DNA from 2 places in the Streptomyces sp. NPDC050509 genome. Region 1 is predicted to be linked to the other one. Evidence: riboswitches for the same ligand, from Rfam matches in the RefSeq annotation. Region 1 holds a riboswitch; the other holds the start of a gene.
What was found. Region 1 has a riboswitch for glycine ahead of gcvP (aminomethyl-transferring glycine dehydrogenase). Riboswitches for the same ligand answer to the same signal wherever they lie in the genome.
Positions count from the first base shown of each region.

Region 2: it holds a riboswitch for glycine, as region 1 does, so the genes downstream of both, gcvT (glycine cleavage system aminomethyltransferase GcvT) here and gcvP (aminomethyl-transferring glycine dehydrogenase) in region 1, are expected to answer to the same signal.

Region 1 is NZ_JBITHL010000011.1:9,586-14,927, forward strand. It holds gene ACIBJC_RS28800 (DNA polymerase IV) at 1-726, shown strand, start outside; gene ACIBJC_RS28805 (PRC-barrel domain-containing protein) at 621-1,019, opposite strand; glycine riboswitch at 1,133-1,230, shown strand; gene gcvP (aminomethyl-transferring glycine dehydrogenase) at 1,415-4,300, shown strand; gene ACIBJC_RS28815 (DUF5999 family protein) at 4,452-4,658, opposite strand; gene ACIBJC_RS28820 (hypothetical protein) at 4,951-5,342, opposite strand, start outside.
Region 2 is NZ_JBITHL010000022.1:4,033-9,374, forward strand. It holds gene ACIBJC_RS37670 (L-serine ammonia-lyase) at 1-918, opposite strand, end outside; gene glyA (serine hydroxymethyltransferase) at 1,042-2,310, opposite strand; gene gcvH (glycine cleavage system protein GcvH) at 2,363-2,740, opposite strand; gene gcvT (glycine cleavage system aminomethyltransferase GcvT) at 2,840-3,979, opposite strand; glycine riboswitch at 4,127-4,224, opposite strand; gene ACIBJC_RS37690 (AAA family ATPase) at 4,492-5,196, shown strand; gene ACIBJC_RS37695 (enhanced serine sensitivity protein SseB) at 5,296-5,342, shown strand, end outside.

The sequences.
Region 1 (5,342 bases):
CGGCGGCTGCGGGCCTCCGGGCACTCCGGGCGGACCGTCGTCCTCAAGGTGCGCAGGTACGACTTCTCCACGCTGACCCGCTCGGAGACGCTCAGAGGCCCCACGGACGACCTGGGCGTGGTCAGGGAGGCCGCGGGGCGCCTGCTGGAGTCCGTGGACACCACGGGCGGCGTACGGCTGCTCGGGGTGGGGGTGACAGGGCTCGCCGACTTCACGCAGGAGGACCTCTTCGCGCAGGCCGCCGCCCGCGAGCGGGAGGCGCAGGAGCATGCCGACCCGCTCGGCGAGGCCGCGGGCGCGGGTCAGGGGGACGCGGGGGCGGAGGGCGGCGCGGGGGAGCGGGGGGAGGGGGTGGCGGCCGTGGGGGACGGGGCGCCGTCGGCGGCGGGGCCCGCCGGACTTCCCGAGCCGTCCGAGGAGCGCCGGTTTCCGGCCGGACACGATGTGCGCCATGCCGAGTTCGGTCCCGGCTGGGTGCAGGGCAGCGGGCTGCGGAGGGTCACCGTACGGTTCGAGGAGCCAGGGTCCGCACCGGGGTGGGTGCGGACGTTCTGGGTCGATGATCCCGATCTGGAGCTCTCCGAGCCGCTGCCCCTGGTGCCGGAGACGGGGCAGTCGCGTCAGTCGTCCTGGCCCGCCAGCCGCCCGAAGTTCCGCTCGGAGTCCCGGTCCGAGCGGGCCGCGGGCCCCTCCGGCGGTTCCGGGGCCGGCAGGGCGAGGCCGTAGTGGTGGTAGAGCTGAAGCTCCTGCTCGGGGGAGAGATGGCGGCCGACACCGAAATCGGGGGCGTCCTTGATCAGCGCCCGTTCGAACGGGACCCGCAGCCCCTCCGCCTCCAGTGTGCTGGGGGCGAGGGGGACGAAGGCGTCACGGCTGAAGAGCCCGGTGCGGACGGCGGCCCATTCGGGCGTACCCGTGGCGTCGTCGAGATAGACCTCGTCGACCGTGCCGAGCTTGCGCCCCTCCCGGTCGTACGCCTTGCGTCCTATCAGGCTGCGCGGATCGATATCGGTCTCCACGGTCCCTCCAGCGGGTCGCAACTGCTCGTAAGCACTACAGAAGTGCAGAACCGGGGCGACGGCCACTCGAAAGTTGCCCGGAAGATCCCGCTGGTAGGCTGGCAAGCGGCTGCTGACCCCGCGCGGGAGAGTTCTCCGGTGAGCCCACCGGAGGCGCCGAAGGAGCAAATCCTCCCCGGAATCTCTCAGGCCCCCGTACCGCGCGGACGAGGTCACTCTGGAAAGCAGGGCGGACGCCGGACCGTACGGCATCCGCTCTCACCGACGGTGAAAGCCGGACCGCCGCACGGCGGACCGGTGAAGCTCTCAGGTCGAGATGACAGAGGGGGAGGCCGTTTAGGGCACCCGCGCCTTGGTGCCCCCACAGGTCGTGGCAGACCAGGAGGCCTCCGTACATGAACGCCCACCGCACGCCGCTCGCCCAGCTTGAGCGTGGCATCCCCTTCGAACAGCGCCACATAGGCCCCGACGCGGGGGCGCAGGCGAAGATGCTCGCGCAGGTCGGCTACGGCTCGCTCGACGAGCTGACCGCCGCCGCGGTACCCGACGTGATCAAGAGCGCCGAGGCGCTGAACCTCCCGGACGCCCGCACCGAGCCCGAGGTCCTCGCGGAGCTGCGCTCGCTCGCCGACCGCAACCAGGTGCTGGCGCCGATGATCGGGCTGGGCTACTACGGCACGTTCACCCCGCCGGTGATCCTCCGCAACGTGATGGAGAATCCGGCCTGGTACACCGCGTACACGCCCTACCAGCCCGAGATCTCCCAGGGCCGGCTGGAGGCGCTGCTCAACTTCCAGACCGTCGTGGCCGAGCTCACGGGGCTGCCGACCTCCGGCGCCTCCCTGCTGGACGAGTCCACCGCCGCCGCGGAGGCCATGGCGCTCTCCCGCCGCGTCGGCAAGGTCAAGGGCGGTGTCTTCCTGGTCGACGCCGACACCCTGCCGCAGACGATCGCCGTGATCCGTACCCGCGCCGAGCCGACCGGTGTCGAGGTCGTCGTCGCGGACCTCGGTGAGGGCATCCCCGCCGAGGCCGTCGAGCGCGGTGTCTTCGGGGTGCTGCTCGCGTACCCGGGCGCCTCCGGGGGCGTACGGGACCTCAGGCCCGTGATCGAGCGGGCGCACGAGCTCGGCGCGGTCGTCACCGTCGCCGCCGACCTGCTCGCGCTGACGCTCCTCACCCCGCCCGGCGAGCTGGGCGCCGACATCGCCGTCGGCACCACCCAGCGCTTCGGCGTCCCCATGGGCTTCGGCGGACCGCACGCCGGCTTCATGGCCGTACGCGAGAAGTTCGCGCGCAGCCTACCGGGACGCCTCGTCGGGGTCTCCGTCGACGCCGACGGCCACCCGGCGTACCGGCTCGCGCTCCAGACCCGCGAGCAGCACATCCGCCGCGAGAAGGCCACCAGCAACATCTGCACCGCGCAGGTGCTCCTCGCCGTCATGGCCGGGATGTACGCGGTCTACCACGGCCCCGACGGGCTGCGCTCCATCGCCCGGCGCGCCCACCGGTACGCGGCGGTGCTCGCCGCGGGGCTGCGGGCCGGCGGGGTCGAGGCCGTGCACGCCGCGTACTTCGACACGCTCACCGTCCGGGTCCCGGGACGGGCCGCCGAGGTCGTCGCCGCGGCGCGCGAGGGCGGGGTCAACCTCCGCCAGGTCGGCGCCGACCAGGTCTCCGTGGCCTGCGACGAGACCACCGGCCGCGCGCAGCTCGCCGCCGTGTGGACCGCCTTCGGTGTCCAGGGCGACATCGACGCGCTGGACGCGGCCACCGACGACGCGCTGCCGGCCGCGCTGCTGCGCACCGACGACTACCTGACGCACCCCGTCTTCCACGAGCACCGCTCCGAGACCGCGATGCTGCGCTATCTGCGCCGGCTCGCCGACCGCGACTACGCGCTGGACCGCGGCATGATCCCGCTCGGCTCCTGCACGATGAAGCTGAACGCGACCACCGAGATGGAGCCGGTCACCTGGCCCGAGTTCGGCGCGCTGCACCCCTTCGCCCCGGCAGAGCAGGCGCAGGGCTATCTGACGCTGATCCGCGAGCTGGAGGAGCGGCTCGCCGAGGTGACCGGGTACGATGCGGTCTCCCTCCAGCCCAATGCCGGGTCGCAGGGCGAGCTGGCCGGACTGCTCGCCGTACGGGCGTACCACCGGGCCAACGGCGACACCGGGCGCACCGTCTGCCTCATCCCGTCCTCCGCGCACGGCACGAACGCGGCGAGCGCGGTCATGGCCGGGATGCGGGTCGTCGTCGTCAAGACCCGCGAGGACGGCGACGTCGATGTCGAGGACCTGCACGCCAAGATCGAGCAGCACGGCGCGGAGCTGGCCGTCCTGATGGTCACCTACCCGTCCACACACGGGGTGTTCGAGGAGCACATCGGCGACATCTGCGCGGCGGTGCACGACGCGGGCGGCCAGGTGTACGTCGACGGCGCCAACCTGAACGCGCTGGTCGGGCTGGCGAAGCCCGGCCGGTTCGGCTCCGACGTCTCGCATCTCAACCTGCACAAGACGTTCTGCATCCCGCACGGCGGGGGCGGCCCCGGTGTCGGTCCCGTCGGCGTACGGGCGCACCTCGCCCCGTACCTGCCCAACCACCCGCTCCAGCCGGCCGCCGGGCCCGAGACCGGCGTCGGGCCGATCTCGGCGGCGCCGTGGGGCTCGGCCGGCATCCTGCCGATCTCCTGGGCGTACGTACGGCTGATGGGCGGGGAGGGCCTCAAGCGCGCGACCCAGGTCGCGGTGCTCGCCGCCAACTACATCGCCAAGCGCCTGGAGCCGCACTACCCCGTGCTCTACACCGGCCCGAACGGACTGGTGGCGCACGAGTGCATCGTGGACCTGCGCCCGCTCTCCAAGGCCACCGGGGTCAGCGTCGACGACATCGCGAAGCGCCTGATCGACTACGGCTTCCACGCGCCGACGATGTCGTTCCCCGTGGCGGGCACGCTGATGATCGAGCCCACCGAGAGCGAGGATCTGAACGAGATCGACCGCTTCTGTGAGGCGATGATCGCGATCCGTGCGGAGATCGAGCGGGTCGCGTCGGGTGAGTGGCCCGCGGACGACAACCCTCTGTGCCACGCCCCGCACACGGCCGCCGCGCTGGGCGGGGAGTGGGAGCACGCCTACAGCCGCGCCGAGGCGGTCTTCCCGGCCGGTGTGTCGGCCGCGGACAAGTACTGGCCGCCGGTCCGCCGTATCGACGGCGCGTTCGGCGACCGTAATCTGGTCTGCTCGTGCCCGCCGGTGGACGCGTACGACAACTGACGTACGGGGCGTACGCGGCGGCAGGCGGCGTACGAGACGTTCGTGGACATGCGTCGGGGCCGGTGCGGAGTGAGTCTCCGGGCCGGCCCCCGTTCTTCCGGTGGCAGCCGCGCGCCTCGCGGGCGGCGAACTGCCGGGCGGCGGCCGGGGTTCAGGCCGCCGTGGCCACCTGCTCGGTGCGCAGCGGCCGGTGCGGAGCGATGATCTGTCCGTCGGGCAGCAGCTCACCGGTGTCCTCGAAGAGCAGTACGCCGTTGCACAGCAGGCTCCAGCCCTGCTCCGGGTGGTGCGCGACCAGCCGCGCGGCGTCGCGGTCGGCGGAGTCGGCTGTCGGGCAGGCGGGCTGGTGCTGGCACATGGGTGGATTCTTTCGCTGGGTCGTTGTGAGTGTCCTGCGGCGCGATGTGGTCATGGCGCCTCCCCCGTATCTGTCTGGTCCAGTCCTAGTGTTGCCCTACGGACGGTAAATCCGCAGGTATTTCGCGGCAGCGCTTCCTTCTGCTTAAGGACGTGCCACCCGCCCGGACGGTTCAGCTCAACTGCGCTCTCTTTTCGGGTGGTTCGCAGTGGCCTGAGCGGACTACGCCACATGGTCAGCGAAGTGCCCCGCGGCCGCCGGGGGCCGCGGGGCACAGGCGCCCGGAGCGCGTTCAGGCCGGGGTGCGGAGCAGGGGCGGCGCGGGAGTGAGCGGAGTGGCCGGGGGGAGAGGCGGGGCCGAGGGGAGCGGAGGGGGCGGAGTGAGCCGCAGTCCGATCACCGGCAGCAACTCGGCGACCCGGTGCGGGCGGTGCGCGGCGATGCCCGGCGGCGCGGGCGCCAGCGGGACGAGGATGTCGGTCGGCGCGGGCGCGCCCGCGCCGGCGTCGGCCTCCGTGTCGCCGTGCAGCCAGAGGGCGAGCATGTACAGCTCGGGTATGGAGAGCAGCCGGGGCTGGTAGGCCGTCGTCAGGCTCTCGGCCTGGCGCAGCGCGCGCTCCGTGGAGGGCAGGTACGGGCCCTCGAAGAAGCGCGAGAAGGTCCAGCCGTCCGCGGTCGGCATGG
Region 2 (5,342 bases), on a different contig from region 1:
GTAGTAGTGCAGGACGGCCGGGATGATGCCGGCCGCGCCGTTCGTCGGGGCGGTGACGACCCGGCCGCCCGCCGCGTTCTCCTCGTTCACGGCCATCGCGTACAGCGTGATCCACTCCATCGCGTGGGCCTGCTGGTCGCCCTCGGCGCGCAGTTGGCGGGCCGAGTGGGCGGCGCGGCGGCGGACCTTGAGGCCGCCGGGGAGGATGCCCTCGCGGGACATGCCCCGGGAGACGCATGCCTGCATGACCTGCCAGATCTCCAGCAGCCCGGCGCGGATCTCGTCCTCCGTGCGCCACGCCTTCTCGTTCTCCAGCATCAGCGCGGAGATCGACAGACCCGTGTCGGCGGAGAGCCGCAGCAGTTCGTCGCCGGTGCGGAAGGGGTGTTTCAGGACCGTGTCGTCCAGTTTGATGCGGTCCTCGCCCGAGGCGCCTTCGTCCAGCACGGATTCGTCGACGACGAAGCCGCCGCCCACCGAGTAGTACGTCTTCTCCAGCAGCGGGGCGCCTCCGGCGTCGTACGCGAACACCGTCATGCCGTTGGCGTGGTACGGCAGGGCCTTGCGGCGGTGCAGGACCAGGTCCGTGTCGCTGTCGAAGGCGATCTCGTGCACGCCGAGCAGGCTGAGCCGGCCGGTGTCGCGGATGCGTGCCACCTGGTCGTCGGCGTTCTCCACGTCGACGGTGCGCGGGGAGTCGCCCTCCAGGCCCAGGAGGACGGCCTTCGGGGTGCCGTGGCCGTGCCCGGTCGCGCCGAGCGAGCCGTACAGCTCGCACCGTACGGACGCAGTGTGGGCGAGCAGGCCCTCGTTCTTGAGGCGGCGCGCGAACAGCCCCGCCGCCCGCATCGGGCCGACCGTGTGGGAACTGGAGGGGCCGATGCCGACCGAGAACAGGTCGAAGACCGAGATGGCCACGGGTGGTGACTCCTTACAAGGTGTCGTACGGCGAAGAGGCCGTACGTGGGACGGGGCACCGCGCCGCGCGGACCGGGGGTGGTGGTCCGGCGTGCGCGGTGCCCCGGCGTACCCGGGACGGGATTACAGGCCCGGGTACAGCGGGTGCTTCTCGGCGAGCGCGGTGACCCGGCCGGCCAGTGCCTCGCGGTCGAACTCCGGCTTCAGCGCCGCCGCGATGATGTCGGCGACCTCGGTGAAGTCCTCCGCGGTGAAGCCGCGGGTGGCGAGCGCCGGGGTGCCGATCCGCAGGCCCGAGGTGACCATCGGGGGGCGCGGGTCGTTCGGGACGGCGTTGCGGTTGACGGTGATGCCGACCTCGTGGAGCCGGTCCTCGGCCTGCTGGCCGTCCAGCTCCGAGTTGCGCAGGTCGACCAGGACCAGGTGCACGTCCGTACCGCCGGAGAGGACGGAGACGCCCACCTCGGTCACGTCCGGCTGCACCAGCCGCTCGGCGAGGATCCGGGCGCCGTCCAGGGTGCGCTGCTGGCGCTCCTTGAACTCGTCCGTGGCCGCCACCTTGAACGAGACCGCCTTGCCCGCGATGACATGCTCCAGCGGGCCGCCCTGCTGGCCGGGGAAGACCGCGGAGTTGATCTTCTTCGCCAGTTCCTTGGTGGAGAGGATCACGCCGCCGCGCGGACCGCCGAGGGTCTTGTGCGTGGTCGTGGTGACGACGTGGGCGTGCGGCACCGGGTTGGGGTGCAGCCCGGCGGCGACCAGACCGGCGAAGTGCGCCATGTCGACCATCAGGTAGGCGCCGACCTCGTCCGCGATCCGGCGGAAGGCCGCGAAGTCGAGCTGACGGGGGTACGCGGACCAGCCGGCCACGATCAGCTTCGGGCGGGACTCCTTGGCGAGCCGCTCGACCTCGGCCATGTCGATCTGGCCGGTCTCGCCGTCGACGTGGTACGCGACGACGTTGTAGAGCTTGCCGGAGAAGTTGATCTTCATGCCGTGGGTGAGGTGCCCGCCGTGCGCGAGGTTCAGACCCATGATCGTGTCGCCGGGGGAGAGCAGCGCGAACATCGCGGCGGCGTTCGCCTGGGCGCCCGAGTGCGGCTGTACGTTCGCGTGCTCGGCGCCGAAGAGCGCCTTCACCCGGTCGATGGCGATCTGCTCGACCACGTCGACGTGCTCACAGCCGCCGTAGTAGCGGCGGCCCGGGTAGCCCTCGGCGTACTTGTTGGTCAGTACGGAGCCCTGGGCCTCCATGACCGCGACCGGGGCGAAGTTCTCCGAGGCGATCATTTCGAGGGTGGACTGCTGGCGGTGGAGTTCGGCGTCGACAGCGGCGGCGACGTCGGGGTCCAGCTCGTGGAGTGAGGCGTTCAGAAGCGACTTCGAAGACATCACGGTCCCTGGGGTGTCTTGGTGCGGGGTCGGCCGGGTGAGCTGCGTCACGTCAGTTGCCGGAGAACTCTGCGTATTCGTCCGCGGTGAGCAGGTCCTTCGGCTCCTCGGTGACGCGTACCTTGAACAGCCAGCCGCCCTCGAAGGGCGCGGAGTTCACCAGTGAGGGGTCGTCCACGACGTCCTGGTTCGTCTCGGTGACCTCGCCGGTCACCGGGGCGTACAGATCGCTGACGGACTTGGTGGACTCCAGCTCTCCGCAGGTCTCGCCCGCGGTCACCGTGTCACCGACCTCGGGAAGCTGGGCGTACACGACATCGCCGAGGGCGTTGGCCGCGTACTCCGTGATGCCGACCGTCGACACGCCGTTCTCGGCGGCCGTCAGCCACTCGTGCTCCTTGCTGTAGCGAAGCTGCTGGGGGTTGCTCATGACCTGAATTCTCCTGTACGCGGGGGTGTGGTGCGGAACCGCTGTCTTACGGACCGAGACGGTACGGAACGAACGAACAGCGAACGGACGACGGACGAATCACTTCTGGCGCTTGTAGAACGGCAGCGCCACGACCTCGTACGGCTCCTGGGAGCCCCGGATGTCCACGCCGACCCCCGCCGTACCGGGCGCGGCGTGCGCGGCGTCCACGTACGCCATCGCGATCGGCCGGCCCAGCGTCGGCGACGGGGCGCCCGAGGTGACCTCGCCCACGACGGCGCCGCCGGCGACCACCGGGTACCCGGAGCGCGGGACGCGGCGGCCCTCGGCGATCAGGCCGACCAGCGTGCGCGGCGGGGCGGACGCGGCGCGCTCGGCCGCCGCCTCCAGCGCCGCGCGGCCGACGAAGTCGCCGCCGTTCGAGGTCTTGTCGAACTTCACGACCCGGCCGAGGCCCGCGTCGAACGGGGTCAGCGCGGTGGACAGCTCGTTCCCGTACAGCGGCATGCCCGCTTCGAGACGGAGGGTGTCACGGCAGGAGAGCCCGCAGGGCACCAGCCCGGCCCCCGCGCCGGCCTCGGTGAGCGCCTTCCACAGCTCCTCCGCGTGCCGGGGCTCGACGAAGAGCTCGAAGCCGTCCTCACCGGTGTAGCCGGTCCGCGCGATCAGGGCGGGAACCCCGGCGACGGTGCCCGGCAGGCCCGCGTAGTACTTGAGCCCGTCGAGGTCGGCGTCGGTCAGCGCCTTCAGGATGCCGGGGGACTCCGGGCCCTGGACGGCGAGCAGCGCGTACGCGTCGCGGTCGTCCCGTACGGCGGCGTCGAACCCCGTGGCGCGGGCGGTGAGCGCGTCCAGGACGGTCCCCGCGTTGGAGGCGTTGGCGACGACCATGTACGTGTCCTCGCCGAGGCGGTAGACGATCAGGTCGTCCAGGATCCCGCCGTCCTCCCGGCAGATCATCGTGTAGCGGGCCCGGCCGACGGCCACGGCGCCGATGTTGCCGACGAGCGCGTGGTCGAGGAACCGTCCGGCGTCCGGCCCCGTGACGGTGATCTCGCCCATGTGGGAGAGGTCGAAGAGCCCGGCGCGGGTGCGGACGGCGGTGTGCTCGTCGCGCTCACTGCCGTAGCGCAGCGGCATGTCCCAGCCCGCGAAGTCGGTCATGGTCGCGCCCAGCGCGCGGTGCGTGGCGTCGAGGGCGGTACGACGGGGGGTGCTGCTCGGGGGGACATGGCTCATCGGTGTGGCTCCCAGGGCATGACGGCGAGGACGATCCTCCCCATCTGTCATCGGAACCTGAGAGGTTCATCACGACCCCGCGTAAAGGAGGTCATGACTTGCACCTTGGGTGGAGCCGCGACAAGGCGGCCCGCTTTTCAGATCTGCCTCATCCACGCGGTACGGGGCCTGAGAGATTCAAGGGAGGTACTTGCTCCTTCGGCGCCCGGCGCACACGGTGACCGGGACTCTCCCGCGCGGATTCAAACGGCCGGTATGCAGTTGGCGGGCACATCATCGCACGGGCCGCCGCGGAGCGGCGCGGCCGGTCGGCACGCCGTCGCGCGGATGGCCGGGCGCGTCGCGGGTACGAGTGAGAAGCTTGCGGGACATTACCAAGTCTTTACACTTCATGGGCAAGAGTCATGGGCCAGACGCACTGAGCTGATACGCACTGAGCTGACACGGACTGAGCTGACAGGGGGACGGCGATGATCTCGCAGGGGTCCGGCACATGTGCCACGACCGCGGGTGTGCCCGCACAGCAGGGCGTGAGCGTGGTCGGCGACGGCCCGGTGGGGGCGGGCCCCACCCCGGCGGGCCCCACCCCGGCGGGTCCCGCCGGGGTGATGAGCGCGCCCGCCGCGCCGGCCGTGCGCGATCTGCGGGGGCTGGGACAGGGAGGAGGCCCCGACGGGCTGGTCTTCGACGCCGGGGACCTGGTGGTCGTCTCCGGGTTGCCCGGCAGCGGCAAGTCCACGCTGATCCGGCGGGCCGCCGAGGGCCGCGGCATCGACTCCCAGGACGCGCGGGACCGCTGGGCGCGGCTGATGCCGCCCGCGCTGCCCTACGCCGTCTACCGCCCCCTGGTACGGACGGCGCACTACGCGGGGCTCCGGCGCGCGCTGCGCTCCGGCGCGAGCCTCGTCGTGCACGACTGCGGTACGCAGACATGGGTACGGCGCTGGCTCGCCAGGGAGGCTCTCGCGCGCGGACGCCGGCTGCACCTGCTCCTGCTGGACGTGGCGCCCGAGACCGCCAGGGAGGGCCAGCGCGAGCGCGGCCGGGGCGTCTCGGGGTACGCCTTCGCGCGCCACCGCGGCGCGGTCGGCCGGCTGCTCACGGACGCCCAGGCGGGCCGGCTCCCGGAAGGGTGCGCCTCCGCCGTGCTGCTGGACCGGGACGCGGCGGGCGCGTTGGAGCGGATCGCCTTCTTAACGGCACCGGACACGGAGTGACCCACGCGCCGGGGCGACCGGCGCGGCGCACCCCGCGGCCTGCGGCGTTAGGGTGCTGCGGCAGGGTCCTGGGCGGACGGGGTGGAGAGGTGCACAGTGGTGAACACAGCATGGCCGGGCAACGAGCTGGAAGAGGTGCTCACCGC